3 regions of the Halomonas sp. ATBC28 genome follow, and region 1 is predicted to be linked to each of the others. Evidence: predicted binding sites of a transcription regulator. Region 1 holds the regulator's gene; each other region holds the start of a gene.
What was found. The regulator sigma-54, encoded in region 1, starts transcription at its own class of promoters, with help from an activator protein. The targets are predictions, from matches to a motif close to TGGCACNNNNNTTGCTNT.

Region 1 (9,869 bases):
CTGATACCCGTGGCAGTGTTCACACGGGTAGCTGGTTGATTGATGCCATGACCGTGGCGGGGGACTAACAAGCCAAGCGGCGGCTTACTGATCCTCCTCAAAGCGGGCGTCGAACAGCGCTTGAATCGCTTCAAGCGCCTGTTCGGCGTCATCGCCTTCGGCGGTGATTCTAAGCTCGGTGCCACAAGGTGCGGCAAGCATCAGCAGTGACATGATATTGGCGGCGTCGGCGGCCTGTTGCTGTTTGTAAACGCGTATGTTTGCCGTGAACTGTTGGCCGCATTTGACCAGTTTTGTCGCCGCGCGAGCGTGTAGCCCGCGTTGATTGGTAAGTGTAAGTATGCGTTCTGGCACCCTGGTTCCTTTTCGCCGAGTGGTGTCATTAATGGATAGACGCGCTTAAGAGGTCTCTGGCCGCTCGTTAGGTGTGGAAGCGCTGACGAGGGGAGCGGCCAACTGTTCGCTTATGGTGTAGTGCAGACCCAGTTCGCGGTGGCGAAGTTGAACTTCGCCCATGCTAGGAGTCAATTTTTCCGCTAACTTCTCGGCCATATAGACCGAGCGGTGCTGGCCACCAGTACAGCCAATCGCGATAGTCATGTAGCTACGTTGGCTATTCTGGTAAGCGGGTAGCCAACGCTCTAGCCAGGCCAAGATGTCGTCGCTCATGGCATCAACAATCGGATAGCTGTTCAAAAAAGCCACGATTTCCGCGTCGCGGCCAGTGAACTGGCGCAGCGTTGGATCCCAGTACGGATTTGGCAGGCAGCGCACATCGAAGACCAGGTCGGCGTCTAACGGTACGCCGCGTTTATACCCAAACGATTCCAGCGTTAGCGTCAGCTTGTCGCGCCGCTGATGGGCTACTTGGTCGGTAATGCGACGGCGTAAATCGTGCACCGATAATCGTGATGTATCGATCAATAGATCGGCCAGATCGCGAATATCCTCTAGCGTCGTCTCTTCTTTATTGATCGCCTCTTCCAGCGTCATTTCGCTATCGCGGGTCAGCGGATGACGGCGACGCGTTGCTGAGTAACGCTCAAGCAGTATGCGCGCATCGGTGGTCAGGTAAATAACTTGAAAGTCGATTTTACGCTGGCGCAACTCGTCTAATAAAGAGGGCAGGCGCTCCAGAGCTCCCGGCAAATTGCGGGCATCAATACTCACCGCTAAATGTGCTCGGTCGCCCTGGTCACGCAGTTCATCCACCAACGACCCCAGCAACATAGCTGGGAGGTTATCAATCGCGTAGTAGCCAAGATCTTCCAGCGCTTGCAAGGCGATAGATTTACCTGACCCGGAGCGGCCGCTAATGATCACCAGTTGCATAGAGTCTCTCTTTGCTTTGATCAAGCTGCGTTGAGGGTGGTGAGCGGATAACCTGCTGTGATCTGCCCTGAACAGGGTTTCAGACCCTTAGGCCGCTGATTGCTCGCGAATTTTGGCGGTAATCAGCTCAAGCAGTTCGCGCTGGCTGGCTGCTTTACGCAGTTGCTGGCGCGTGTCCGCATCATTCATGATGGTCGCTACCTGACCCAGTAGTGAGAGATGCGTGTCATCTGCCTCTTCGGGTACCAACAGGACAAACACCAGATCTACCGGGTCGCCGTCGATAGCGTCAAAATCGATCGCTTCAGCCAGTTTCAAAAATCCAGCGATAGGGGCGTTGCAGTGGGGGCTACGCGCATGAGGAATAGCCACGCCGTTACCAATACCCGTACTACCTAAGCGCTCGCGGCCGATTAAACGGCTAAACACTTCTTGGCTGTCCAGGCTGGGGATATTTTGGGCGATAAAGGTGCTGTAAAACTCCAGCACCCTTTTTTTGCTGCCCCCGGGGACGTCGAACAGAACGCGTTCCGGGGGGAGTATGGTTTCCAACGTCATTGAATTAACGCACACCGGCGCCTTGGGCGCGAGCTTGTGCTTTTTCCTTGTGTTTAACGAGTTGACGGTCGATTTTGTCCGCTAGTGCGTCGATAGCGGCGTACATATCACTGTCTAGGGCTTCCGCATGTAAGTCAGCACCTGCGGCGTGCAGCGTACAGGCGGCCTGCTGGCGCTCTTTCTCCACTGATAAGGTGACTTGCACCGTAGTTATATTGTCGTAATGGCGCTCTACACGCTCAAGCTTCTCGTTGACATAGTCACGCAAGGCGTCAGTCAGTTCTACGTGATGACCAGTGATATTTACTTGCATTGACGTGCTCCTTATCCATCGGACTGTACTTCGATTGTAACCCTTTTTGCCGCGTTGCAAAGCCCTTGTCGAGAGTTTCCCTGAAACGTTAACGAAGTTAGCGCAAACGACGCCGTTCACTGGAAGAGGGAATGCCCATGGCTTCACGGTATTTCGCCACCGTACGACGCGCCACTTGAATCCCTCCTTCGCCTAATAGCGTCACTAAGCGGCTGTCTGAAAGCGGCTTGCCGGGCGGCTCCTCTTGAATCAGTTTCTTGAGTCGTGCACGGATGGCGGTGCTGGAGTGGCTGTCGCCATCTTGACCGCTCACCTGGCTTGAGAAAAAGTATTTGAGTTCAAACACACCACGGGGTGTATGGATATATTTTTGCGTCGTTACCCGTGAAATAGTCGACTCGTGCATCTCCACGGCTTCGGCAATGTCGGCCAGTATCAGTGGTTTCATGGCTTCTTCGCCGTGCTCTAAAAAGCCAATCTGGCGGGTAATGATCTCGCGACCAACACGCAGCAGCGTATCGTTTCGGCTAGAGAGGCTCTTGATCAACCAGCGCGCTTCCTGCAAGTGCTCTTTGAGAAACTGGTTGTCATCGCTTTTATCCGCACGCTTAATCAAGCTGGCGTAGTCGGGCTGAATGCGCAGCCGTGGCAGGGCCTCGGGGTTGAGCTCTAAATGCCAGCCTTCATTATCGTGGCGGACGACTAGATCGGGGGTGACATAGCTGTCATCGGTGTCGCCGTAGGCGCTGCCTGGGCGTGGGTCTAGGCTGCGAATAAGCAGGATGACATCGGCCAGCTGTTCGTCGTCGAGCCCTAGACGGCGTTTCAGCAGACGCATATCGTCTTTGCCAAGCGCTTCGAGAAACTGCCGCACCAAGCGGCGGGCGGGAACCAGCAGTGGCGTATCATCGGGGAGAGCGGCGAGCTGCAGCATCAAGCATTCACGCAAGTCACGGGCAAATATGCCGGTCGGCTCAAACTGCTGGAGCTTGAGTAGAATGGTTTCCACTTCGCGCTGGCTTAGCCCGTCAATGCCCTGGGCACGAAGCCCTTCACGGATGTCGTTGAGCGGCTGGGTCAGGTAGCCGTTGGCGTCTAGCGCGTCGATTAAACTTTCCGCGACAAGCTGCTCGCGAGCGCTAAAATCGGTCATGGCGAGTTGCCACAGCAGGTGGCCATGAAGGCTCTGCCCGGCTGCCTGGCGCTCAAAGTCGGGGCCTTCGCTGCTGCTGCCCCCCTGGCTTCCCATATCTTGATAGGTATCTGACCAGTCGCTATCTACCGAGAGCTCAGTAGGGATGCTCTCTGACCACTCTTCTTCCTTAGGCTCGCTGACAGCCTGTTCACTAAATTCATCTTCCTGCTCCAGCATGAGATTGGCATCGAGGGCCTGCTGAATTTCTTGACGAAGATCCAGCGTAGAGAGTTGCAGCAGCGCAATGGCCTGCTGCAACTGGGGCGTCATGGTCAGCTGTGTGCCGATACGCAGTTGGAGAGAAGCTTTCATGACCATCTGAGAACCACTCGTTAATCAGAATGCTCCACCCTAGTGCGAGTGAGTGCTTGGCGCAAGTGCAATAAGCATGCCATTGGTCGTAAAGTTGTTTTAAAGCGCTATTTAGGGGCAATTAAGGCAAAAACATTACAGGCGAAAATCGGCGCCCAAATACACATCCCTTACTTTTTGGTTGGTGAGAATCGAGGCGGGCGAGCCACTGGCGATGATTTGCCCATCGCCGACGATATAGGCGATATCGCAAATGTCTAGTGTTTCACGCACGTTGTGATCGGTGATCAGCACGCCGATATGGCGCTGTTTCAGTGCACGAATGATGGTTTTAATCTCACCTACCGAGATGGGGTCAACGCCCGCAAAAGGCTCATCGAGCAGAATAAAAGCGGGCTCTGTGGCTAGCGAGCGGGCTATTTCTACACGCCTGCGCTCGCCGCCCGAAAGGCTCATGCCCAGGTTGTCGCGAATATGGGTGATATGGAAGTCTTCGAGTAGCGCTTCCAGGCGCTGTTCGCGGTCGCTGCGGTTAAGCTCTTTGCGGGTCTCGAGTATCGCCATAATATTCTCGGCAACCGAGAGTTTGCGGAAAATAGACGCCTCTTGAGGTAGATAGCCAATCCCCGCGGCTGCGCGCTCGTGCATGGGGGCGCGCGTTAAATCCACATCGTCGATACCCACCTTGCCAGCGTCGGATTTGACCAGCCCAACAATCATATAAAATGAGGTGGTTTTGCCCGCGCCGTTGGGGCCCAAAAGGCCAACGACACTGCCTTGGGATATCTCCAGATTGATGTCTTTGACCACTCGGCGGCGTTTGTAGCTTTTAGCCAGGTGGTGGGCATAAAGGGTTTTGATCGGCGCAGTGTCAGCAGTGGCCACAGCTAGGCTCCCTATTGTTCAGGCTGAAGGGTCATGCGTATGCGCTGGGGCTCGCTGCCATCAACGTCAGAGCGCGCTTGAATCACTTCTCGGTCAATAAAATACTCAAGGCGACCGCCACTAAAGGTGTCCTCTTGCTGGGTCAGTTCGGCTTGGTCGATCAGCTCTACGCGACGCTCGGCGACGTGATAAATAATCCGCCGCGCCCAGCCTTCCGTGGGGCCTTCTTGCCCTTCGCCTTGATGGCGCAAGTAGGCGCGCTCACCGGTAGCGGTGGCTGTCGAGAGTTCGCCCGCGTCGTTGCGTTCGATCTCTACCCGCTCGCCGCGCAGTTGCATTTCGCCTTGGCGAATGTCCACATCCCCAGTATAAACAGCTGTGCCTGCCCGCTGATCAAGATCTAAACGGTCGGCTTCCACTTCCACTGGGGCCTGGGAAGATGAGTTGGTTTGGGCTAACACTGATAAAGGTATCGCTAAACCGAACAGTGCAGTGTAGAGCAGGGCTGGGGAAATCATGGCTTTCATGGCGGTTCCTATTAGCGTTGTGTGGCCGGGGGGTGCGTGCCGCGCACATTATCCGTTAAGCGAACCTGGCTGGTGTTAAGCCAAACGTCCATACGTGAAGCGCTCATTTGCTGCGGCGGTTGCTGCATCAATACCGGTGTGTCACTCCAGGCATGCTGCTCGAGGCCATCATAGTGCAGTAGCTCGGTATCTAGCTGCCAGCCTTCATCTGGTGCAAACAGTCGAGCCGAACCTGACAGCAGCAGGGCTTGGGTAGCGGTGTTGAGCGTGCCTACAGCGGCGCTGGCCAGCCACTGACGGTTTTCGCTGTCATACAGTACTGCCTCGGGCTCTTCCGTCCAGGTTTCGCTGCGCTGCGGGGTATGGATAAGGCGCGGTGTTTTTAGCGACTGCATGACACTGCCGTTATCCCCGAATAGGGTAATCTCGGCATTTTCCAGCACGTGGCCAGGTTCCTGAGCCTGTGCTTCGGGGTCGATGCTGGTGTCTTGAGGCCCGCGGGGGTCAAGCCATACCAGCAGAATCCCCAGCGCGATGACTAGCCCGGCTAACCAGAGGCGTACTTTAAAGCGTTTAAACATTTACGTGCGGCCGTGCAGATAGGTGTCGAGCACCGCGCCCCAGTGTCCTTGAGATTCAAGCAGCGTATCGCAGATCTCACGCACGGCACCGTGGCCACCCAGGCGTTCGGTAGTCCAGTCGGCGTGGGTATGCATATAGTCCGGCGCGTTTGGCACGGTAATGCCGACGCCGCAACGTTTGATAGCCGCTAGGTCGGGTAGGTCGTCGCCACAATAAGCCACCTGCTCTAGTTCAATATCGAGGCGCTGGCAGAGCCCGCGCAGTGTGGCCAGCTTGTCTTCACAGCCTTGGTGAACATGGTCAATGCCGAGTGCCGCCGCGCGTTGGCTAACCATGGGGGAGTCGCGCCCGGTAATCAACGCGACATGTACGCCCACGCGTTTGAGAAGCTTTAGCCCGTGGCCATCCTGGGTGTGGAATGCTTTGATTTCGATACCATCGGCCTGAAAGTAGAGGCGCCCATCGGTAAGGACGCCGTCAACATCCAGTGCTAGCAGGCGTACACGGCGGAGTTGGTCGAGTAGCGAGGCAGGTAGGGTCATAGAACCTCCATATCAATCAGTTCGTAAAGCAGGTCGTGTTGGCGCCGCTGGGTTAAATAACGCCGCTGGCGAGCAGGTCGTGCATATGTAGAGCCCCAATTGGGCGCTGTTGTTCATCAACCACCGCTAGCGCGGTAATACGGCTTTCTTCCATGATGCGTACCGCTTCGGCCGCCAGGATATCGGGGCCTATGCGCTTGCCCGGCCGGGTCATGACATCATCAACGCGCACGTCGCGCAGATTATGGAATTGATCCAGCGTGCGGCGTAGATCGCCATCGGTGTAGACCCCCGCTAATCGTCCTTCGCTATCCACTACGCAGGTAAAGCCAAGCCCTTGCCGGGTAATTTCGAGTAATGCGTCGCGCAGCGGGCTGCCCAATGCGACTTGGGGCAGGCGTGCGCCGTCGTGCATGAGGTCTCTAACGCGTAGCAGTAAGCGCTTGCCCAAACTGCCGCCGGGGTGGGAGAGGGCAAAATCTTCAGCGGTAAAGCCGCGTGCTTCCAGTAACGCAACCGCTAGTGCATCACCCAGGGCGAGGGCAGCGGTGGTGGAACTGGTGGGGGCTAGATCGAGCGGGCAAGCCTCACGCTCGACGCCACTGTTTAGGTGCGCATCAGCGTGCTTGGCAAGCGTGGAGTGGGGCCGCCCCGTCATGCTGACCAGCGGTGTGCCCAGGCGTTTAAGCAGTGGTAGCAGAGCAGTGACTTCGGCAGTTTCGCCCGAGTTAGAGAGCGCCAGCACTACATCTGCGCGGGTAATCATGCCTAGATCGCCATGGCTGGCTTCGCCGGGGTGAACGAAAAAAGCCGGCGTGCCGGTACTGGCAAGTGTCGCCGCTAGCTTGCCAGCAATATGCCCCGACTTGCCCATACCGGTCACCACTACACGACCTTGGCAGGCGAGAATTAGCTCACAGGCGCGATCAAAGCTTTCGTCTAGCTTAGCCTGAAGGCCTCCAATCGCTGCCTGCTCGATTTGTAGCGTACGCAGTGCGCTTTCACGTAGTAGGCTGGAGGGGGCGATAGGCTGGCGCATAGCGTTTTCTCTTAACAAATGAAAATATAAAAGTAGTAACCGGTAAGAATAACATCTCGACACCTCTAATAGGCAGTAATTGAGGCGACTCCCTGGGGGGGCATACCCGCATCACCAGGGCCGAGAGCAGGTTTAGGCGAGGGTAAGCAAGCCTTTGCAACTTTGATAACCCTGAACAATAGGAAAGCCCATTCGTGCAGTAATGCCTTGTAGCGTTATAGTACAATGTTCGATAATGTTTTAGAAACGCTGTTTTCTAATTGCGATAGCCGCAAGTAGGGTATGCTATACAGCTTTAGTCGCGCCTCGTTAAGAGTCAACTGATCCATGACAGATGCACCCTTTATAGAAATTGAAGAGCTTTACTTTTCGCGTGGTGATCACGAAATTTTCCGTGGTGTGAATATGACCATACCGCGGGGTAAAGTAACCGCGATCATGGGGCCAAGTGGTACCGGTAAAACCACGCTACTGAAGCTGATCGGCGGCCAGCTAACCCCGGAGAGTGGTCGAATACTCATTGATGGGCAGGATGTTCATAAACTGTCCCGGAAGGCGCTATTCACGCTACGCAAGCGGATGGGAATGCTGTTTCAGAGTGGTGCGCTGTTTTCTGATTTGGATGTGTTTGAAAACGTTGCCTTTCCGCTGCGGGTGCATACGGATTTACCCGATACTATGGTGCGTGACCTGGTGTTGCTCAAGCTACAGGCGGTCGGCCTGCGTGGAGCGCGACACTTAACGCCTGCGGAGCTGTCCGGAGGGATGGCGCGCCGGGTCGCATTGGCTCGTGCGGTGGCGCTGGATCCAGAACTGATTTTGTATGATGAGCCGTTTGTTGGTCAGGATCCCATCTCTATGGGCGTGTTGGTGCAGCTAATCAAGCGCCTTAATCAAGCGCTGCAGCTAACCTCGGTGGTGGTCTCCCATGATATCAAGGAGACCTTGAGCATTGCGGACTATCTCTATCTGATCGCCGATGGCCAGGTGGTAGCCCATGGCACACCGCAAACCCTGGACACAAATCAAGATCCCCGGGTTAGCCAGTTTATTCATGGCGAACCTGATGGGCCGGTACCATTTCACTACCCCGCTGAGGCGTTTTATCGCGATATTCTGGGCGGGGCTCCGGTTAAATAGAACCGCTAGAGTGGGTGACATAAGGCGCTTAAATGCACCAATGCAGGGTAAATAAAGGGCAGAGTTAATGCAGTCAAAGTTCTCTAATAGCGCCGCACGTGTTACACGGCTGGGGCGCCGAGGGTGCGACTTAATGGAAGCATTGGGTCGAGCGGGCGTGTTTCTATTCCAGTCGGTGGTCGGCGTGCCTTCCCGGGAAGGCTGGCGATTATGGTTGCACCAGATGCACTTTGTGGGCGTGCTTTCGTTAGCCATTGTATTGGTGTCGGGGCTGTTTATCGGCATGGTGCTGGCACTGCAGGGCTATACCATTTTGGTCGATTTCGGGGCTGAGCAGGCGCTGGGACAAATGGTGGCACTGTCGCTATTGAGGGAGTTAGCCCCAGTGGTGGCAGCACTACTGTTTGCTGGCCGGGCGGGATCTGCGCTCACCGCCGAGATCGGTTTAATGAAAGCGACAGAGCAGCTCACCAGCATGGAGATGATCGGTGTTGACCCACTGCGCCGCGTGGTGGCGCCACGCCTATGGGCAGGCTTTGTGTCACTGCCTATTTTAACGGTTGGGTTTAGTGTCGTGGGCATCTGGGGCGGCTACTTGGTGGGCGTGGAGTGGCTAGGCGTCTTCGAGGGCTCTTACTGGAGCAACATGCAGGCCAATGTAGCCTTTATCAGTGATATCGGTAACGGCATGATCAAAAGCGCCGTATTTGCTTTGGTGGTGACCTGGATCGCGGTATTTCAAGGTTATGATTTGGTGCCCACTTCTGAAGGCATTTCCCGCGCTACTACGCGCACGGTGGTGTATTCGTCGCTTGCAGTATTGGGGCTTGATTTTGTGTTGACCGCCATTATGTTTGGCGGCCTTTAATGGCTGGAGCAGTTTCATGAAACGCAGTAAAACCATGGAGTTCGGTGTGGGCCTGTTTATGGTGGCGGGCATTCTGGGGCTGGTGTTCCTCGGCCTACGTGTGAGTGGACTGACGCTCTCAGCGCCCACGCAGTCGTTTCAGTTAGAGGCCAACTTCGCCAATATTGGTAGTTTAAAACCCCGTGCCAGGGTCACCATGGCGGGTGTGACAGTGGGGCGGGTAGAAGCCATTGAGCTGGATACGCAGTGGTTCGATGCGCGGGTCGTTCTTAGCCTGGATAGCGAGCTTGAGGGTCAGCTCTCCAAAGACTCGATTGCCTCGATCCTGACTGCAGGCTTATTAGGTGAGCAGTACATTGGCCTTAGCGTGGGCGGCGACCCTGAAATGCTTGAGGATGGCGATACGATTCGTGACACCCAGTCGGCACTGGTGTTGGAAGAACTTATCCAGCAGTTTGTGTCCAATATGGCAACTAACTAGTGTTTCAAACGGCAGGCACTAATCCAGTGTAATAACGGGCCCAGTGCAATACCGGGTGGGGAGATGATGGTTATGAATGGAGTGAACTTGATGAT
Region 2 (9,869 bases), on a different contig from region 1:
GCTGGCATTCGGCGTCGTGGTTGCGCACGCAGCTGCGCTCGCAAAGAATTTCCGTGGGGCACACCCGGGCGCAGCTGCCGCCTAAAATGTTGGCTTCCAGAATGGTTTCCGCCGCGCCGTTGATATTGTTCTCGCTGATCTGGCGAATAAAGCTGGGAATATCAATATCCGACGGGCAAGCTTCGACGCAGGGCGCATCAAAGCAATAGAGACAACGCTGACTTTCGATCATCGCCTGGCGATGGGTCAGCGGCGGATGTAGATCGCTAAAGTTGCTTGCCAGCGTATCCGGGTCGTAGGTGCCGACCTCTTTTGCGCTGGGTAGGTGGTTCAGTGGGCTAGTCACAGTAAAGCCTCCGCTGTTGTTATGGGCACAGCTGTTATCTTTTTACGGCCATCGGCGCATTCAGCTCGGCGCGCTTGGCCAGCAATTCGAAGACACCGGGGTAGGCGGGGCGCTCCAAATAGCGGCCCGCACCGCGCTCGGCACGCAGCTCACCATCCCGCCACACCCATTTGCCCTTGCTAATGGTGTGACGGGCAATGCCGCGCACCGTTTTGCCCTCGAAAATGTTGAAATCGACGTTCTGGTGGTGGGTTTTGGCAGAAATCGTCCGGGTGCCGTTGGGATCCCACACCACGATATCTGCATCGGCCCCTACTTGAATCGCCCCTTTGCGCGGGTAGAGGTTGAAAATCTTGGCGGTGTTGGTCGATGTCAGCGCGACAAACTCCTGGGGCGACAGCTTGCCGGTGTTGACGCCTTCATCCCACAACACGGCGAGGCGGTCTTCCACGCCAGCGGTGCCGTTGGGGATTTTAGTAAAGTCATCCTTGCCCGCGGCTTTCTGATCGGCACAGAAACAGCAGTGGTCGGTGGCGGTGGTTTGCAGATTGCCCGACTGCAAGCCGTGCCAGAGCGCTTCCTGGTGGCCCTTGGGCCGGAAGGGCGGGCTCATCACGTGGGCAGCGGCGCGGCCCCAGTCGGTATCCTGGTAGACGCTATCGTCGATGAGCAGGTGCCCGGCTAAGCATTCGCCATAAACCGGATGACCCTGCTGGCGGGCGTAGGCAATTTCATCCACGGCATCTTTGGTGGACACGTGAACCAGATAGATCGGTGCGCCCAGGGTGCTGGCAATGCGAATCGCCCGGCTGGCCGCTTCGCCTTCCACCTGGGGTGGGCGCGAAAGCGGATGGGCTTCCGGCCCGGTCATGCCCTGGGCGAGCAGTTTTTGCTGCATGTGGTAGACCAGCTCACCGTTTTCGGCGTGAACCGTAGGCACCGCGCCTAGCTCCAGACAGCGCGAGAAGCTTTCCACCAGAATGTCATCAGTGGCCATGATCGCGCCCTTGTAGGCCATAAAGTGTTTGAAGCTGTTCACCCCGTGTTCATGAACCAGGGTGCCCATTTCCTCTCGCACGCTATCGTCCCACCAGGTAATCGCCACGTGGAAGGCAAAATCGGTGGCGGCTTTTTCCGCCCAGCCTTGCCAGGTTTCGAAGGCCTCAAGGAGCGACTGACCTGGCTGTGGGATCACGAAGTCGATGATCGAAGTGGTGCCCCCGGCCAAGGCCGCGGCGGTGCCGGTATAGAAATCTTCGCTGGCCACGGTGCCCATGAACGGCAGTTGCATGTGCGTATGGGGATCGATACCGCCGGGCATCACCAGTTGATCGCTGGCATCGACAATTTCACACCCTTCAGGGACATCTAGATCGGTGCCAATCGCATGGATTTTACCGTCGACACACAGTACGTCTGCGCGGTAGGTATCGGCGTGGGTGACCACGGTGCCGCCCTTGATTAATAAGCTCATCGTTCGCTCCTGTTGTTTTTAAATAGAAAACTTAACCAGCAACCTGTTTTTTACCAGCAGAATCATTCACCGTCGGTCAGGCGGGTATAGGTTTCCGGGCGACGGTCGCGGAAGAACTGCCAGTTGTTGCGTACCTCCCGCACCATGTCCAAATCGATCTCGTGCACCAGCAGCTCGTCTTCTGTTTCGCTGGCCTGAGCTTCGATTTTGCCGCGGGGGTTAACGATATAGCTGGAGCCGTAAAAGTCGCCGATGTTCCACGGCGCCTCGGTTCCAACTCGATTGATCGCAGCGATAAAGCAGCCATTGGCGGCGGCAGAGGCAGGTTGCTCTAACTCCCACAGGTATTGGGAAAGACCGGCCACGGTGGCGGAAGGGTTGAAAATCACCTCAGCGCCGTTGAGAGCAAGCGCCCGCCAGCCTTCGGGGAAGTGACGGTCGTAGCAGATATACACGCCGATTTTGCCGTAGGCAGTATCGAACACTGGCCAGTTGGATTTTCCCGGCTTGAAGAAGAATTTTTCCCAAAAACCGGCTACTTGGGGAATATGGGTTTTGTGGTACTTGCCTAAGTAACTGCCGTCAGCGTCGAATACCGCTGCGGTGTTGTAGTAAACACCGGTTTCAGTCTCTTCATACACCGGCACGATGATCACCATGCGGTGCTCGGCGGCGAGCTTCTGCATCATCTGGCAGGTAGGGCCTTCCGGTACCCGCTCGGCGGCGGCGTACCACTTGCCGTCCTGGCTGGGGCAAAAGTAGGGCTGGTTAAACACTTCCTGGAAGCAAAGCACCTGCACGCCCTGGTCAGCCGCTTGCTGAATCATTGGCAGATGTGCCTCGTTCATGGCGTCGCGAATAGCTTCTGGTTCAAGGTCGGTGCTGGTTTTCAGGCCCATCTGAATCAACCCGATTTTCATCTTCTGCATGAGACGCTCCCTCTGATTGTTGATGTGTAGCGTATGTTTGTAGTGTTCTTGAAACTAGTTTTGTAAAGCTGACGAAATAGACAGCTTTTGTTGAAAGTAGCGCTGGGTAGGTGGTTTTAGCAAGTCTTTAAAGGAGATTTGTTAAATCGTCTTTAACTCATTGAGTTTGCTTATTTTTATTGTTCCATTTGGTGATATTCACTTTTTTGGTGAGGTCTTGCACTGTTTTGGATGGTTTTTTTATTCTTTTAAAATCATTGGTTTGGTATATTTCTAGCGAGTGTTTTTGGTTTTTTTCTGTTTGAAATTGGTGCAAATATTTTTTTTGATCTAGCTTTGTTTAGTTGGTTTTTGTTTTAGGTGGGAAAATATAAAGATAACAAGCTAACAATAATAATGTTGTCCAGGAAGGCAGCTTTTTAATCAATGAGTTAATTGACCTGCTTTTTCAAGTAGGCATGCTTATTGCTTGTTTTCTAAAAGCTATGGTTTCTAAGAACGATGGTTTTGAAAAACAATGGTTTCTAAAAGCCATGATTTCTAAGCGCCTTTTTGAAAAGCTCCACTGGCCGTGGGAGCTAGGCAGCGCAATAACGCAATGCTGAGGAGATAAAAAATGACCGAAACAACCTCTCAGATGGTGGATCGAGGTGGGCTGATAGAGCTAGATGTAGGGGACGATGTACGCAGTAGTTCGCGCTTTAATGAGGATATTGCGCCTACCCAGGCCAGCGAGCGCACCTGGAGTAAGTGGAATATTGCGGCACTCTGGGTAGGCATGTCGATCTGCGTGCCCACCTACACCCTAGGCGGGGTATTAACCGCCTACTTCGGGCTGAGCGTGGGGGAGGCGTTGTTTGCCATTTTGTTGGCCAACGTGATCGTGCTGATTCCTCTTACCTTAAACGCCTTTCCCGGTACGAAGTTTGGTATTCCTTTTCCGGTGGTTTTACGCTCTTCGTTCGGTATTTTAGGTTCCAACGTACCCTGTCTGGTGCGCGCCCTGGTCGGCTGCGGCTGGTTTGGTATTCAAACCATGTTTGGCGGTTTGGCCATTCATCTGTTGCTCTCCGAGTTGATTCCCGCTTGGGCTGCGATGGGCGGTGTTGGTGAAGTCATCGGCTTTTTTGTCTTTGGTGCGATGAATCTCTATGTGGTGATTCGTGGTGCAGAGTCGATTAAATGGTTGGAAACCTTCGCCGCACCGCTGCTGTTAGCCGTTGGTGTTGGGCTGATGATATGGGCGTGGCCAAATATGTCGATGTCCGAACTACTGGCACAGCCGCCGTCGCGGCCTGAAGGGGCATCGGTATACGGCTACTTCTTCGCGGGCTTAACCGCCATGGTGGGTTTTTGGGCCACGCTGTCGCTGAATATTCCCGATTTCAGTCGCTTTGCCAAAAGCCAAAAAGATCAGATCGTTGGTCAGGTGATTGGGCTGCCGCTAACGATGTTTTTCTTTGCCGCACTCGGTGTCGTGTTAACCGCTGCTTCCGAAACGCTGGTAGGGGAAACCGTTGCCGACCCGGTACGTTTGATTGGCTATATCGACAGCCCCTTCTGGGTGGTACTGGCGATGCTGTTGATCATTATCGCCACGATCTCTACCAATACGGCTTCTAACATCGTGTCGCCTACCAACGATTTTCAGAACATTGCGCCCAAATTGATTAACCAGACGCGCGGCGTGCTGATGACTGGCGCGGTGGGCGTGTTGTTGATGGGCTACGATCTGCTGCAAAAAGCGGGCGTTATTCCGCCAGGGGTTTCTCTGGAGCAGATGTACTCCAACTGGCTGCTGGGTTACTCCAGCCTGCTGGGGCCCATCGCGGGCATCATGGCGGTGGACTACTTCCTGATCAAAAAGCAGCGTTTGGATGTGCCCAGCCTGTATATGGATAACCATGCTTATCCTGCGGTGAACATCGCGGGTTTTATCGCCTTTGGCGTGCCAGTGGCGCTTACGTTGCTATCGCTGTTAACTGGCACCATGAACTGGTTCTACGACTACGGCTGGTTTACCGGCTCGGCGCTGGGGGCAATTGTTTACTATGTGGCAAGCCAAGTGTTGGCGTCATCGCCCCAGGCGGGGCCAGCGCCGATAATGGCCAATGAGGCAACCGAGCAGCGTTAAACATACTGCCGGGTTTAGCTGCTTTTGATTAAGCGTAGAAACGCATCGACCACTCGGTTGGGGCGGCGGTCGTGGCGGGTGATCAGCACAAAGGGGATGCGGTAGTGCTGCGTGTTGGCATGCAACGCTCGCATCTTGCCCGCTGCCACCCACTGTGCAGCTACGTGTTCAGGCAGAAAGCCGATAAATCGCCCGGTAAGAATCAAAAAAGCGGCGCCTTCTCGGTCGGATGCTGAGGCACGAAGGCTTAGCGCATCATGCGCCTGTCGGGCCTCAACCGGTAGCGGATAGCGGGGCGAAATAGCCGAGTGTTGGGCGATATCTGCACAGCTAAGCGTATCATCATCCTCAGTAAACAGCGGATGGCCAGCCGCGCAGTAAAGATACGATGGCTCGTCGTAAAGGTGCCGCGCTTCTAAGCTGGTGGGCAGGTTCACTGCAGGTACTACGCCGACGTGCAAGTGGCCATCCATGACGCCTCTAATGACCGCGTCAGAAGGCTCCATATGAATGTGCAGCGTTACCTCATGCTCCGGCGCGCTAAGCTCTGCCAGGGCGTTGGTCACGTGCATGGCGGGTAGCGTTACCAGGTTGTCGGTGATGCCGATATTCAGCTCGCCTTTGATCGTTTGATGCAGCGCGTTAACGTCGCTTTTAAACGTTTCAAGCGCGGTCAGTAGCGTTAACCCTGCCTGATAAATCTCTTTACCCTCTTCGGTTAAACTAAACCCGCCACGCCCCCGCTGGCAGAGCGAAAACCCCAGCCTCCCCTCCAAGTCGTTCATGTGTTGGCTAATCGCCGAACGACTAATGCCCAGCGTGGTTTCCGCCGCGGTAAAGCCACCGCACTCAACGACCGTCTTAAAAATACGGATTAGGCGTATCTCGTAGTCGCTCATTTGGCCCAGCGATGCCATAACAATTTCCTGGTAGATTGGCTATCCATGCATAACGTCACGCTTTTCAGGGCATTAACGGTGATAAAAACTGATATACATCCTAAAAGCACCGCGGCACTATCGGATAAAGCCACGTGTCAGCGCGTGTTATGTATCATTTTTAGTTACTTTTTACACTGTATCAGGTGTCCCCCTGGGTTACCTGAATAAGGCTTCTGCGCGATGTCCGCTACCTCCAATGATGTAAATGATGATGTATTGAAAGCCACCAAGACTTATCGCCAACAGCGCCGCCATGTGATTGCGCTATATCTGCTAGCACTGCTTGTCATGATGGTGCTTTTCGGCTGGCTGCTGAGTGAACAGTATCGGCAAGAAATTGAGGCCGCCGAGTCGCGGATTACCGCCCGCGCTAATGTGGTTGCTGAGTGGGCAAAAGGCGTATTTGCACAAAGCGGGCAAGCGCTTTTTGGGCTTGCTGAGATGCTAACCCTGCAAGGCATGCCAGATAGCGATAATGCCCAGGCCCTTCAGCGCTCGCTAGAAAACCTGACCCTGTATGTGCCCATGGTGGACGAAATCGCTGTGTTGAGCGCTGAAGGTCGAGTAATGGCGAGTGGCCGCAGCAGCCGAAGAGCAGGTGCTGATATCAGCGATACGACGTTGTTTAATGCCTTTAAGCAAGCAGGACAAGAAGAACTGATTACCCCGCTTTACTGGTCTATCAGTGACCAACGCTACTATTTGTACCATGGTCGACGATTAGAAACCTCGTCCGGCGAGTTTGCTGGGGTGGTCATCTCTAGCATTGTACCTGAAGTGTTTGCCGACGCCCTGGAGCAGATGAGTGTCTATGACGGCGAGAGCATTGCCCTGGTCGACCCCGGATTAAAATTTATTGCTCGCTACCCGACCCCCGAAAAGCCATTTTCGATTGGCAGTCAAATTGAGAGCCCAGAAACGGCCGAGTGGCTTACCCGTGGTGAGTCCACATGGTCAATCAACATTGACTCACCTATTGATGGCCGCAAACGGCTGTTTCGCATGCTGAGAGTAGGCGAGTATCCGATGCTGGCTGTGGTTGGCGTTGATCTTCACGAATTGCTCTCGGCCTGGCGGCAGCGTGCTTTGATTTTAATGTTGGTGACGGCAGTGATTGCCCTGCTGGGTGCTTGGGGGGCGCGCCACTACCTGAATCGTTTAGCGTTGTCGCATCAACTACGTCAGCGTATTGAGGAGCGTGAACAGGCCCGTGCCGAGGCCCAAATCGCCGCTGCCGCCTTCCAGACGCACTTAGGCATCCTTATTACCGATCCACAGGGCATCATTCTTAAGGTGAATGAGACCTTCAGCCGCATTACCGGCTATAGCGAAGCGGAGATAGTGGGTAACAATCCGCGCATGTTTAGCTCTGGGCTACAAAACGCCGCCTTTTACCGCCGTTTATGGAAGCGTGTTATCAAAACCGGCAACTGGGAAGGCGAGATATGGAACCAGCGTAAGAATGGTGAACTGTTTCCCGAGTGGCTAACCATTAGCGCTGTCTACAGCGTTGAGGGCACCTTAACTCACTACGTAGCCACCATGAGTGATATCAGCGAGCGTAAAGCCGCTGAACAAGAGATTCATCAGCTAGCATTTTATGACACCTTAACCGGGTTGGCCAACCGGCGGCTGTTTATGGATCGCATAGGTAATGCCCTTAAAGAGCTTCAGCGCCATCAGCGTTGCGGCGCACTGCTATTTATCGATATCGATAACTTTAAGCAAATCAATGACACTCTGGGGCACTATGCGGGGGATCAAGTATTGCAGAGCGTTGCTCGGCGAATGGGGCAGATGTTGCGCGATACCGATACCTTGGCGCGGCTGGGAAGCGATGAATTTGCGGTATTAATCGAAGGCGTGGATAGCAATTACGCTCAAACCACCCGGCTGGCAGAGCGTATTGCGCACAAGCTGCTGGCAACTCTTAACGAATCAATCACTCTGGCCGAAGAGAGCATCACGGTGACGGGGAGTATTGGTATTGCGATCATGGCCAGCAATGAGTACGGCGTGGATGACTACCTGCAGCAGGTAGATATGGCGCTCTTTCAGGCTAAGAACAACGGCCGCCATGGCGTGTGCTTTTTTGACCCCTCGATGCAGGCTGCGCTTCTGGCCCATGTGAAATTAGAAGCGGATCTGCGCCAAGCGCAGGCCAGCCAGCAGTGGCAGCTCTATTATCAGCCCCAAGTGGATCACCATGGCGTGATCACTGGCGTTGAGGCGCTGCTGCGCTGGCATCATCCTGAACGCGGCATTGTTTCACCAGGCGATTTCATTCCGCTGCTGGAAAGCAATGAGCTGATAAACGATGTAGGCGAATGGGTATTGGAAGATGCCTGCTATCAATTAGCGCGTTGGGCGCAGCATCCACGGCTAAGCAAACTGACCATATCGGTGAATATTAGTCCGCTTCAGTTTCGCGATGAGCAGTTTCTGGCTCGTGTAGAGGGGGTGTTTGCGCGCACTCAGGCGCCGCTTCAGCGGCTAAAACTGGAGGTGACCGAGTCACTGTTTGTGGAAGCGCGAGACGACGCCAGAGATAAAATGCTTGCCCTTAAAGCGCGCGGTGTACGCTTCTCTCTGGATGATTTTGGCACCGGCTACTCGTCCCTGGCCTATTTAGCGCAACTGCCGCTGGATCAACTGAAAATTGACCAATCCTTTGTGCAGCAGGTGCTCGAAAGCCAAGCCAACGCAGCGATTGTCGAGAGTACCATTGCCCTGGCAGAGAGCCTCAATCTAGAGGTCATTGCAGAAGGCGTAGAGACCAAAGCGCAGCAGGCGTGGCTACTGGCGCACGACTGTCACGCTTATCAAGGCTATCTGTTTGGGCGGCCGGTTACCGCAGAGGCCATCGAGAGATTGATTACGGGCGCTTAACCCAGCGTCAGTAAGCGGAGTTGGCCTTCGATATCGAGAGCGGGGCTTGTATCGGGAAGAATAACTTCCAGCCGGGAGTCTTGCCGCCACGCGCTGCTTTCAACGCTCAGTGTACCTCCGGCGCGGTTAAAGCGTTTCCAGCCGCTATCGGTATGAAACACGCCTTTAATGCGTGCCTCTCTGGGGAGTTCTCCCAAACAGGTGGCCAAGCTATCCAGGTCGAAGCGCTCGTTTGGGTGCCAACGTAATCCCGTACTGGTGTAGCCCAGCGAAGTGCCGGTTTCACGCTGGGGCTTGCCGGGCGGGGGCGGAAAATCAAAAAAAGACCCGGCTAAGCTGGGTGTTGCCGCCAACTGTTGATGGTTTGCGGGTACGCTGATATCGCTCCCTTCGGCGCGTCCGCTCTGGGTCAACAGTCCTATGGGTAGTTCGCCTTGGGGAGCTTCCTGCACCCATTTACGCGGCGGCCAGCGCTGTGCCACAAACGCATGAGCGGCGCCGAGCTGCTCGGGCGTGCTCTGGTCGAGCATGGTGAGTGCCACGGCATCGGCCATATCGAGCTGGTCGCGGAAGGTGTCGTGCGTTCGGGAGCGGGCGTCATCTAATCGGCGTGGGTCGAGAGTAGCAATAATATCGCATACCTCGACCACTTCCTGGAAGGCTTCCCCTCGCAGTAGATCCAACAGACCTGCCGGGTGGCCAAGGCCTGAGGGCTCGATGATGACGCGATCAGGCTTGCTGCGTGCGAGTAAATTCACCAGCGCCGCTTGCAGTACAAAGGCGAGCTGGCAGCAAAGGCAGCCGCCGGGAAGGCCCTTCACCACCACATCGTCACGGGCATCAAACATCGCCTGGTCGATGCCGATTTGGCCAAACTCGTTGACCAAAATGGCCCAGGTTTCATCCACAGGCTTCTGTTCGATGAGGCTGTGGATAAGCGTTGTTTTACCGCTGCCTAGAAAGCCGGTAATGATATGCACCGGCACTTTTGCCAACCGTTCTGACGCTGCCAACGCCTAGCCCCCTGTCATATTCATAAAGCGTACTACCTGCACATCACCATCGGTGGTGAAGTGATGGCGTTCTGGCTTAAGCGGCAGGGCGTTGATGATCGCCTCTTTTAGCGCCTGCATATTACCGGGGTGACGGCGTAGCA
Region 3 (9,869 bases), on a different contig from region 1:
TTTTGTCCAGCTGTTGGTCGTAGGGACTGCCGCTGTATCTTGGGTTAAAAACAGGTGTTTTGGGATGTTCGTTATTTATCCAGTCGAAAAAGTTAGATAAGTTAGCAATAATTAATTTTACATTTTTTGGTGATCTAGCGCTCCAGCACAACCAACTATCGTCTAGCCCTGTTTCATTATTAAATGTGCCAGTGTAAAGCCTAAGTGAAAAGTTTCTGAAAACTATCTGAGAATCTGTTTCTTTAGGATTGGCTTGTATGTATTCAAAAAATAGCTTTACTGAAAAGATTGTTTTTTTCATCCACGAAATGCTTTTTTCTTGTATTTTATTGAAGCAATAGTGGAATAAAGGCCCAACTACTCCGCTGGGCGACATAAGTACGGGCATTTCAACGTATGAGCCTGAATTGTCAATTAATACTTTTGCTTTGGTAGTCACAAACATAAACTCACCGATGAATTCAACGAAAATATACACAGCTAAGCTGAAAGCTGGGGGCTGTTGTGAAACATAAACTATGTATGTATGTGGGTATATCTTCTTTTTTTGTGGAGCGCAACAAGTTTTTATCTTAAGAATGTATGAGCATTTACCCATGTATATATGCTTATTTAGCCTCGGAACGACCCTCGCATGGCAAAAAGTATGTATTACAATAGGGGGTAATAACGCACAGGCAGCTCAGAAAATACCCACCTCCTTTTGATTAGCGGTTAGTCGGTTAGCTGCCGCCCAGGCAGTATGGCTATAGATTTAAAGTATGTGCCCGTGGCACCGCTGCGCGGTGCTTTCGCGGGTGCGCTAACGCTTACGCCTCGCTACTCGAAATGTGCATGACCCCGGACTAGGTGGCAGAGTAGGTGTTGCCATATAGACCGTTCAGAAAGCATCGCCAGCGGCGTAAGCTTATTTAAGTGTGTGCCCGTGGCACCTCTGCGCGGTGCTTTCGCGGGTGCGCTAACGTACTCGAAATGTGCATGCCCCGGACTAGGTGGCAGAGTAGGTGTTGCCATATAGGCCGCTCAGAAAGCATGGCCAGCGGCATAAGCTTATTAAAGTGTGTGCTCGTGGCACCGCTGCGCTTGAGGCTTATCACGTCTAATCGAAATGTGCATGAATCGTCATAAGTGGCGAGCATTGAGTCCTTCTGCCGATTTCTGGGTATCTAACTGCAATTAATGGCAAAGTCTACTTAGTTTTTGTTCAGCGTTGAGATATACTTATGTAGCTAGACGTCAAATTAAGCTATATCACTAACGTTAAAAGACATGGATATTTCCCGCATGGACACTCATCACTTAGCGTCTGAACCGAAAAGCGTGGCCGCTCGTCAAGAGCCCGATAGTCTCTCGCTTTTCTTTCTGGTGTTTAAAACCGGCTTACTCACTATCCTTACTCTGGGTATTTACCGTTTCTGGCAAACGACTCGCATCCGTCAGTATCTTTGGGCTTCTACAAGTGCCAATGATTCTGCCTTGGAGTACACGGGTACAGGGCTTGAGAAGTTTATTGGCTTTCTCATTGCCCTGGTTATCCTGGCGTTGTATCTCGGCGTTTTTCAGATGTTGCTCTTCTACTTCGGCCTTTCGATGTTTAACGTCTCGTCGAGTGCTACTAATCCAACTGAGCAAGCTCGTTATCTGGTTGTTGTGTATATACACATTCTTGCTGTTTTGCCTCTTCTTTTTTATGCCAGTTATCAGAAACGCCGATACATGATGAGTCGAACGCGGTGGTGCGGCATTCGTTTTAGTATGGAAAAAGGCGCTTGGGGGTATGTGATCCGTGCCATCGGCTACAGGTTGCTGACGGTCGTAACATTGGGTGCGCTGGCCCCGCTGGCTACGTTCAAGTTAGAGCAGTATATGGCCGAGCGGAGTTACTATGGTGATGCTCGTATCAAGCAGGGTGGATCTTGGCCGCGTCTCTATTCGTCGCTAACGCATTTGTTTATTGGTATCGTCATTCTCTTGGTATGTTTAGGTATTTTTACATGGGGGTATAACGGTCTCGCGACAGCCCTGCTTTGTGTTGGCGGCGTCTGGGTGGCTATCGGTGTTGTGTATTACCAGGTTAAGAGTTTTGCTTATATGACTTCTCACAAGACACTAGGCGAGGAGGTTAGCTTTAAGGCTGAGCCGCGCACGGGGGCTATTATCAGGATTTACTTTATTGCAGCTGTCGGGATGGGGGTAATGTCGTTATTTATAATAAGTGTTATGACGGCCATTTTTGATTTTGGTATCTCGTCAGTCACGGTTGGATTCATTGGTGCTGCGCTGAGCTATATCTTTTTATTCTTGCTGTTTCAGGCAATGAAAATGGTGATGATTACTCAGCCTATACTGGGGCATTATGTTCAGACGTTTAGTATCATAAATCCCGAGCCTTTACATCAAATCCAGCAGCGTCAGGCAGATGATGCCGTTGGTGCTGAGGGCGTGGCGGATGCACTCGATGTCGCTGGCGCATTTTAATGTTGCAGGCGCAATTCTTTGATGGCGTGACGGCCTATCGTCATGAGGTGTGCATTTCGGTGTTAGATGACCAGCAGACGCTGGTCATCCACGCAGAATCACTAGCTGACCCCGTTCGCTGGGAACTCGCCGATCTTCGTGCTCTCCGTGATAGTTCGAGTACAAAACAGCTGACCTTGACCCGTTATGTCTCGTCTGTTGACGAGAGAGATCCTGCACGGCTTATTGTCACTGATAACGACTTTATTGCTTGGTTGCGTGCCACACAGCCTGATCTTTTCCGCCGTGATGTCCGTAAAAGAACCTGGTTGCGCATGGCAGGATGGGGAGCGGGCGCGGTGGCGGCCATTGCGCTGATGCTTTTCGTTATTTTGCCGGGCATGGCCAATATCCTGGCTCAGGCCATTCCTATCGAGCGCGAAGTTGCGTTTGGTAAAGCCGTTACCCAGCAAATCGAATGGGTGCTAAGTAGTTCAAACGCAGGCATGCAGCGCTGCGATTCTCCTGAGGGGGTGGCGGCGCTAGATACGATGCTGGAGAGGTTGACTGCAGGGCGTGATATGCACTACGCCATAGACATTCAGGTTTTCGGTCATTCTGAAGTCAATGCGTTTGCCGCTCCCGGCGGGCAGGTGGTTATCCTGAATGCATTGCTGGAAGAGGCTGAGTCCCCCGAAGAGGTGGCGGGGGTACTGGCTCATGAAATTGGCCATGTGGAGCGGCGAGACCCAATGCGGCAAGCATTACGGGCGGCGGGGGCAGCGGGGCTGCTTAGCATGGTTTTTGGCGATCTTGCGGGTGCCGCGGTGGTGGGTGAGCATTTGCTTACTGCTTCTTATAGCCGGGAGGCTGAAGTCGAGGCAGACCGTTTTGCTCTCGAAATGCTCGCTACGGCGGAAGTTGATGCGGCTGGGTTTGCAAACTTTTTTACGCGGATCGAGGGGCTGGAGGACGGTGATATTGCTACCCCCGAGCATTTATCTACACACCCTGATTCCAGCTGGCGCGGTACCCAGGCCCAGCAATTAGCTGAAAGCCAAGGCGGTACTACTGCGATTCTAACGCCAGCTGAATGGGCGGCCTTGCAAGCGATCTGCGATTAAAGGCTGTTAACGCTGTATCGAGAACCGCGCCACTCTTCATGCTTATGTTTCGTCGTCTCCCCATTTTTCCATCGCGCGTTTGTCGTCGGGTACCCGGACGATGTGGCCGACTTCCAGCTTGTCGTGGCTTTGGTGGCGGCCGCCGTTGGTGTCGATGATGGCGGCGACTTCGCCGATGCTGACGGCGTCATCTTCTCGGTAGGCTTCTACTTTGACGCGTACCATGGCGCCTTGGTAGCGTGCGGAAATGATGTCGCCCGGGTCGGGTTGGCTGCTTTGATCCGGGTGTTTTTTAAAGTACTGCATAACACTGGCGCTGCCGGGTTCGTCCCATTCGATATGCTGGTGCATCGCTGTCTTCCTTGTCTTGTTGAATGACGTGATGAGTGTAGTTTCAGTGTAGTGCCTTCAATGGGGTTATGTATGCTGTTCATCCTCCGCCCTGTTGGTCTCCACCACTGGGCTGTTTTCTTGCCCCACGTATTGAAAGAGAAAGTTTAGCGCTGCCGGTAGGCTGGCGCGCCATACTTTCCATGTATGGCCACCGGGGTAGAGGTCGAGGCGCACATCGTTGGGCTGGATGCGTTCCATGGCTTGGCGCAGTATGCGGGCGTGAAATTCTGCATCATAAACGTCGCTTCGCCCGGCGCTGATATACAGCGGTACGGGGGAAAGGTCGCCCTCATCTTCGGTACCGCGAGGGGTTACGCGCAGGCGATACTCTTCCAAATAGTTGGTGTAGTTAAGGTTTTGCCACAGCTCGCGATCAAATCGGCCCTGGTCATTGATAAATGAAGGGTGGCGCCAGGCGGTGGAGTTACGCGGCGGCAGGGGGGCGTAGCTGGCGGGGCTTAACGCGGCTACCGCGGCAAACAGTTCAGGCCGCTCCAGGGCAAAGTTGAGTGCGCCGTAGCCACCGGCGGAATAGCCAGCTACGCCACGCAGGTGGCGCTCTTGCCCCACTCGGTAGGTCGCTTCCACGTGGGGCATTAGGTCGTTAAAAAATGCGCTGCGGGCGGGTTCGTTGTGGCCATCTACCCACCAACTGCGACTGCCGGGCATAATGAAAACGGCCGGAGGAATATGCCCGGCAGCGATTAACCTATCCGCCACCTGCTGCAAGTTGCCGCGAGAAACCCAGTCGCGGTCAGTGTTAAATGAGCCGTGCAGCATATAAACGACCGGATACGCGTCTGTCGCTTGGGCGTCATAATTGTCGGGTAAATAAATACTGTAGGGGTAGTCGTAACCTAGCGTGGGCGAGAAAAACTGATGGTGTTCAACCTCGCTGGCTAAGCTATGGCCACTGAACGTTAGCCAGCCAATAAATGCCGTAAGTAGGGCGTGAAATCGGTACGAGAATACTGGTGGCTTGGGGATGAACACGTTTCCTCCGGGAATTAAAACTGTTCAATGGGGTCGGACAGCGCGAAGGCTTTTATTGTTCATCATAGCCATATAAGACAGTCAGTTAGCATAGTCATTCATCATCGCCATGCAAAATGCCAGGGTAGGAGTAGGTCGAGGCGGGAGGCCCAATGCGCAAAATTGAAGAGATCTATTGGTTGCGTGCTTACGGCTGTATAGCCGTTTTTTTGTTTCACTTACTAGATCATGTCAATCAGCGCCTCGATAACGTTGCCACCGATTTGATGCGCATACCGCTGGTGTTGGGTACCCCGATTTTCCTGTTTATTGCGGTCTTTGTGTTTGCCGTTCGCTACGATAAATCCGTGCCGGAAGGGTTCCTTGCCCAGCGCGTGAAGTATGTAATGGTGCCCTATTTTGTGTATGGCTTTATTTATTCGACGGCTGAATGGCTAAGCCAACAGCCATCGGATGAACCGGTGGGGTTCGTGGCCAACGCCATTGAGTATTATGTGTACGCGGGCTGGCATGGCTATTTTTTGATTATTGCGATGCAGTTTTATGTGGCCTATTGGCTGTTTACCCGTTGGCAGCTGTGGCGTTTGAACCCGGTGCCGTGGCTGTGGGGCGCTTGTGTGATCAGCATGGCGTATTGGGGGTTGGCTTACTGGTTTGAGGTTGACCTGCCCGGCTATCTGCTGTGGATTGCTCCACTGGGTTGGATCTATGTGTTTTTTCTTGCCCTGGTGCTGGTGCGCTACTACCCGCTACCCCCTGAGAGCGTGATGCTGGCGCGGCCTGCCTGGATGCAGCAAATGGCCCGCCCGGTCTGGTTGGTGCTAATGGTGGCGCTGATTATTGCCGCGACCTTTGCAGGTTGGCTGGCCTTCTCTTCCAAAGAGGTGTGGGTCATTCCTTTCTTCGTGCTGTTCACGCTGTGTGCCATGCGCTACTTGGCCGGGCGTCCTGCGCCTTTGTGGGTGCGCCACATTAATGCGTATTCGTTTGGCATTTACTTGGCTCACCCCATGTTCTTTGTGCTCGCTGATCTGGCTGTCGAGCCGTTGTCGTTGCCCATTGGCGTGTATGCACTGGCGCTTATGGCGGTTGGTGTGGTGGGGTCAGTGGGGCTTAATAAGCTCGCCAATACCACGACACTGGGCGCCATGCTGTTCGGCAAGCGACTAAAGGTAAGTTAGTCAGAGAGTGGCGGTGGATGGTATCTGTGGATGATATCGGTAGATAGCGGCAGAAAACGCATTATGGGCGTGGAGTGAAAGCCGTAACCGGGGCGTTAGCCAGAAAAGGGTTTTCTGGCTCTTTCGTTAGTCTAAGCAGGTTTCCGTTGTAGGTTTTTAAACGCGTAGGGCAGGCGTGTAAACGTTGCAGAAAATCGTCGATCGCGCTGTTATCGTCCAGCTCAGGGTCAAACCCACCCAAGCGTTCTAGCCAGGCTCGCCTCACGGCAATGTAGGGCGGCAAAAGTAAAGCACTGGCCAATAAGCGCCTCAGGATGCGTTCCGACAGCGATGGCCGGGTGAGGCCAATAATCAAGGCGTCAAGGGTGTAAGTGTTGAGCTGTGAATAGAGTGCACACCAAAGCTCCGCAGGCAGTGGTTTTTTCTGTAGCGCAATGATGAGCCACTCTGCTTGGCTGGTAAACGCGGCTTTATTCAAGCGAGCCCCCAGCGGCCTTGATGGTGTAATCAGCGAATGAGCATGGTAGCGCTGTTCAATAGCACTCAGGCGTGCTTGCGCTTGAGTGGCTGTCACCAAAATGGGCAGCAAGTGGTCGGCGACACCGGATTCACGTATGGATTTTAAGTGGCGTGGCAACATTTCACCCGTCACCATGGCATCAACGATAAAGCAGACCGATCCCATTTGCCGACTCCGATTGTGAGCAAATCTATCAAATTGTAATTTATTGTAGTAGCTGGTTTATTTGCGTAGCAAGTAAAAAAATTTGCGAGCTAAAAAACAGCGCTAAGTATGACTTGTGCACTTTAATGGGGCGCGCGGCATTATTTTTGTTCTATTTTGGTGCATAAGAGGTTTTTTAGACGGTTCAGAATAGCCTGTTGCGCCGTTATGCGTCATCAAGAGGCATTCGAAGCCATTTTTTAATGTTTATAAAACAGATAGTTGTTGTTTTTTTATGCCATATTGGTGCAGTGTTGGCATGTTCTCTGCATTGTATTTGCAAGCGGCTAGCGGGCCGTAGGCATAAGCCCTGCGGCGTGCTAAAACGATAGCCGGTCTGAAATGCTCGCTGAGCGATTTGTTAACCAATGTCAGGCAAACGTTGAGCGAACAAGAATGACAAACGTGCGGTTTAGCACGTATTTTGTCGAACAACACTTTTATCGGTAGCTTACTGTCGTTAGCTTTAAGCCACGCTCATACCGGAGGACACTATGTCAGCCAAGACTCTCGCGCTAATTGAAGAACACGATGTTAAATGGGTAGACCTGCGTTTCACCGACACTCGCGGTAAAGAACAGCACGTGACCGTGCCTGCGCGCGATGTAGACGAAGAATTCTTCGAGAATGGCCAAATGTTCGATGGCTCTTCTATTGAAGGTTGGAAGGGCATTAACGAATCCGACATGATTCTGCGCCCGGAAGATGGTACGGGCTACCTTGACCCCTTCACCGAAGATGCGACGCTGGTGCTGCGCTGTGACATCATCGAGCCGGCCACTATGCAGGGCTATGATCGTGACCCGCGCTCTATCGCTAAGCGCGCAGAAGCTTACCTGCAGTCTACGGGCCTGGGCGACACCGCGTTCTTCGGTCCTGAGCCTGAATTCTTTATTTTTGACGAAGTGCATTGGAAGTCTGATATCCAGGGCTCCATGTACAAAATCACCTCCGACGAAGGCGCTTGGGCAACCGACAGTGTCGTGGAAGGCGGCAACCTTGGCCACCGTCCGCGCGTTAAAGGCGGCTACTTCCCGGTTCCTCCGGTCGATAGCTTCCACGATATTCGTGGCGCAATGTGTAATACCCTGGAGGCGATTGGTCAGACCGTCGAGGTACACCACCACGAGGTTTCCAACGCAGGTCAGAACGAAATCGGCGTTAAGTTCAACACGCTGGTGAAGAAAGCTGACGAAGTTCAGGAAATGAAGTACGTGATCCACAACGTGGCCCACGCGTATGGCAAAACGGCCACCTTTATGCCGAAGCCGCTGGTCGGTGATAACGGTTCGGGTATGCACGTGCACCAGTCGTTCTGGAAAGATGGTAACAACCAGTTCGCCGGTGACGAGTACGCTGGCCTGTCTGAAATGGCGCTTTTCTACATCGGCGGCATCATCAAGCACGCCCGTGCCCTGAACGCCTTTACTAACGCTTCTACCAACTCGTACAAGCGTCTGGTGCCTGGCTTTGAAGCGCCGGTCATGCTGGCCTACAGTGCCCGCAACCGTTCGGCTTCAATCCGTATTCCTTACACCGCCAGCCCGAAAGGCAAGCGTGTTGAAGCGCGCTTCCCTGATCCGACTGCCAACCCTTACCTGGCGTTCTCTGCCATGTTGATGGCGGGTATCGACGGTATCAAAAACAAGATCCACCCTGGCGATGCCATGGACAAAAACCTGTACGACCTGCCGCCAGAAGAAGGCAAGTCAGTACCGACTGTGGCGCACAGCCTGGATCAAGCACTGGAAGCCCTCGACGCTGACCGTGCGTTCTTGACCGAAGGTGGCGTGTTCACCGACGAAATGATCGATGCCTACATTGACCTCAAGATGGAAGAAGTGGAGCGTATTCGTATGACCACTCACCCCATCGAGTTTGATATGTACTACAGTTGTTAAGTACAGCTGTTAATCAGCGTTCCTCGCCTCTGGCTGTTACTATCAGCCAGGCGGTGGTAACAATGATTGCCAATAGAACCCCGCTACGGCGGGGTTTTTTTATTGCTGGGAGGCTGAGAAGCGTGCCAGAGGGGCGATGAGCAGTGTGCTGGTAGCTCTCTTGGGCGTGGGGGAGTGGGTGGCACGGCGTTCGGGCAGGCGGTGTATCGGGTGACCGATCAGCACGGCAACGTTACCTTTACCGATAACCCAAGCAGCCCTTTATGCCCTACGACCACTTTTCCATCGCTCTGCCCCAGCAAGGCGCACAGGTGGAAGAGGGAATGACCGTGGTGGAGGTGGTTATTGCGCCACCGTTGCGCGACGACAATCAGGTACGGCTGTTGGTGAATGGCGAGATTAGCCAGAAAGCGCTGCACAGTGATGTCTTCTGGTTAACAGGCCTGCCGCAAGGGGGCACGAGATCCAGGCAGAATGCTGGAGAGCAGCCAGCGTTTACAGCACCGCACGGCAGCGGTGACGATTACGGTTCCTTAAGAGCGCTTTAATAAACGCGATCAAAAAAACAGCCCTAAGTATTACCTACCAAAACCTGGGTGCACTAAAGTGGTGCATGAGCAGGAGCATTTGGCACGGCAAGTGCGCTAAAACGATTCGCGCTCTTTCGCTGCGATGCCCGCAAGCCGTGCAAATGGACATAAACGTATAGTTGGCGCGCTTTTTGCAGCTCCCTCATTGATCATCCACCTGTAGGTCTGTATCGGCGATGGAAGACGCGATTTTTCAGGACACCACCATGCATCAGCGTTTGCTTGAGCATCTCACCACAGCGGTATTGCTGCTAGACGGCGAACTGCGTGTGCGATGGATGAACCCTGCCGCTGAAGCGTTGTTAGCGGTCAGCCTTAGCCGTGTTCACGGCATCAGCCTGGATACGCTACTTGGCGGGGATGTAAGCATTGACGAAGTATTGGCCAAGGCGCGGGATGCGTTTCACCCCTATACCCAGCGTGAAGCACGCATTACCCCGTTGAATAGCGAACCGCTCACGGTGGACTACACGGTGACGCCCTTATCCGACGATGAGCTGCTACTG

Region 2: the regulator sigma-54 is predicted to act here: its motif matches at 3,204-3,221, upstream of E0L35_RS00870 (NCS1 family nucleobase:cation symporter-1).
Region 3: the regulator sigma-54 is predicted to act here: its motif matches at 7,128-7,145, upstream of glnA (glutamate--ammonia ligase).

What each region holds. Positions count from the first base shown of each region.
Region 1 covers NZ_VCQL01000006.1:163,932-173,800, forward strand. The annotation lists gene pmbA (metalloprotease PmbA) at 1-68, shown strand, start outside; gene E0L35_RS08730 (HPr family phosphocarrier protein) at 85-354, opposite strand; gene rapZ (RNase adapter RapZ) at 400-1,332, opposite strand; gene E0L35_RS08740 (PTS sugar transporter subunit IIA) at 1,420-1,890, opposite strand; gene raiA (ribosome-associated translation inhibitor RaiA) at 1,895-2,203, opposite strand; gene E0L35_RS08750 (RNA polymerase factor sigma-54) at 2,301-3,716, opposite strand; gene lptB (LPS export ABC transporter ATP-binding protein) at 3,846-4,595, opposite strand; gene lptA (lipopolysaccharide transport periplasmic protein LptA) at 4,607-5,122, opposite strand; gene lptC (LPS export ABC transporter periplasmic protein LptC) at 5,134-5,703, opposite strand; gene E0L35_RS08770 (HAD hydrolase family protein) at 5,704-6,246, opposite strand; gene E0L35_RS08775 (KpsF/GutQ family sugar-phosphate isomerase) at 6,299-7,285, opposite strand; gene E0L35_RS08780 (ATP-binding cassette domain-containing protein) at 7,613-8,425, shown strand; gene mlaE (lipid asymmetry maintenance ABC transporter permease subunit MlaE) at 8,493-9,293, shown strand; gene mlaD (outer membrane lipid asymmetry maintenance protein MlaD) at 9,310-9,774, shown strand; gene E0L35_RS08795 (ABC transporter substrate-binding protein) at 9,847-9,869, shown strand, end outside.
Region 2 covers NZ_VCQL01000001.1:185,757-195,625, forward strand. The annotation lists gene E0L35_RS00855 (NAD(P)-dependent oxidoreductase) at 1-346, opposite strand, end outside; gene hydA (dihydropyrimidinase) at 381-1,820, opposite strand; gene E0L35_RS00865 (nitrilase-related carbon-nitrogen hydrolase) at 1,883-2,749, opposite strand; gene E0L35_RS00870 (NCS1 family nucleobase:cation symporter-1) at 3,366-4,883, shown strand; gene E0L35_RS00875 (LysR family transcriptional regulator) at 4,898-5,800, opposite strand; gene E0L35_RS00880 (EAL domain-containing protein) at 6,005-8,713, shown strand; gene E0L35_RS00885 (CobW family GTP-binding protein) at 8,710-9,726, opposite strand; gene moaA (GTP 3',8-cyclase MoaA) at 9,730-9,869, opposite strand, start outside.
Region 3 covers NZ_VCQL01000007.1:109,686-119,554, forward strand. The annotation lists gene gmtY (gamma-mobile-trio recombinase GmtY) at 1-445, opposite strand, end outside; gene E0L35_RS09785 (DUF898 family protein) at 1,270-2,478, shown strand; gene E0L35_RS09790 (M48 family metallopeptidase) at 2,478-3,581, shown strand; gene E0L35_RS09795 (hypothetical protein) at 3,624-3,932, opposite strand; gene E0L35_RS09800 (alpha/beta hydrolase-fold protein) at 3,999-4,967, opposite strand; gene E0L35_RS09805 (acyltransferase family protein) at 5,120-6,148, shown strand; gene E0L35_RS09810 (hypothetical protein) at 6,210-6,833, opposite strand; gene glnA (glutamate--ammonia ligase) at 7,367-8,773, shown strand; gene E0L35_RS26930 (hypothetical protein) at 8,873-8,998, opposite strand; gene E0L35_RS26935 (DUF4124 domain-containing protein) at 8,948-9,100, shown strand; gene E0L35_RS09820 (hypothetical protein) at 9,037-9,321, shown strand; gene glnL (nitrogen regulation protein NR(II)) at 9,570-9,869, shown strand, end outside.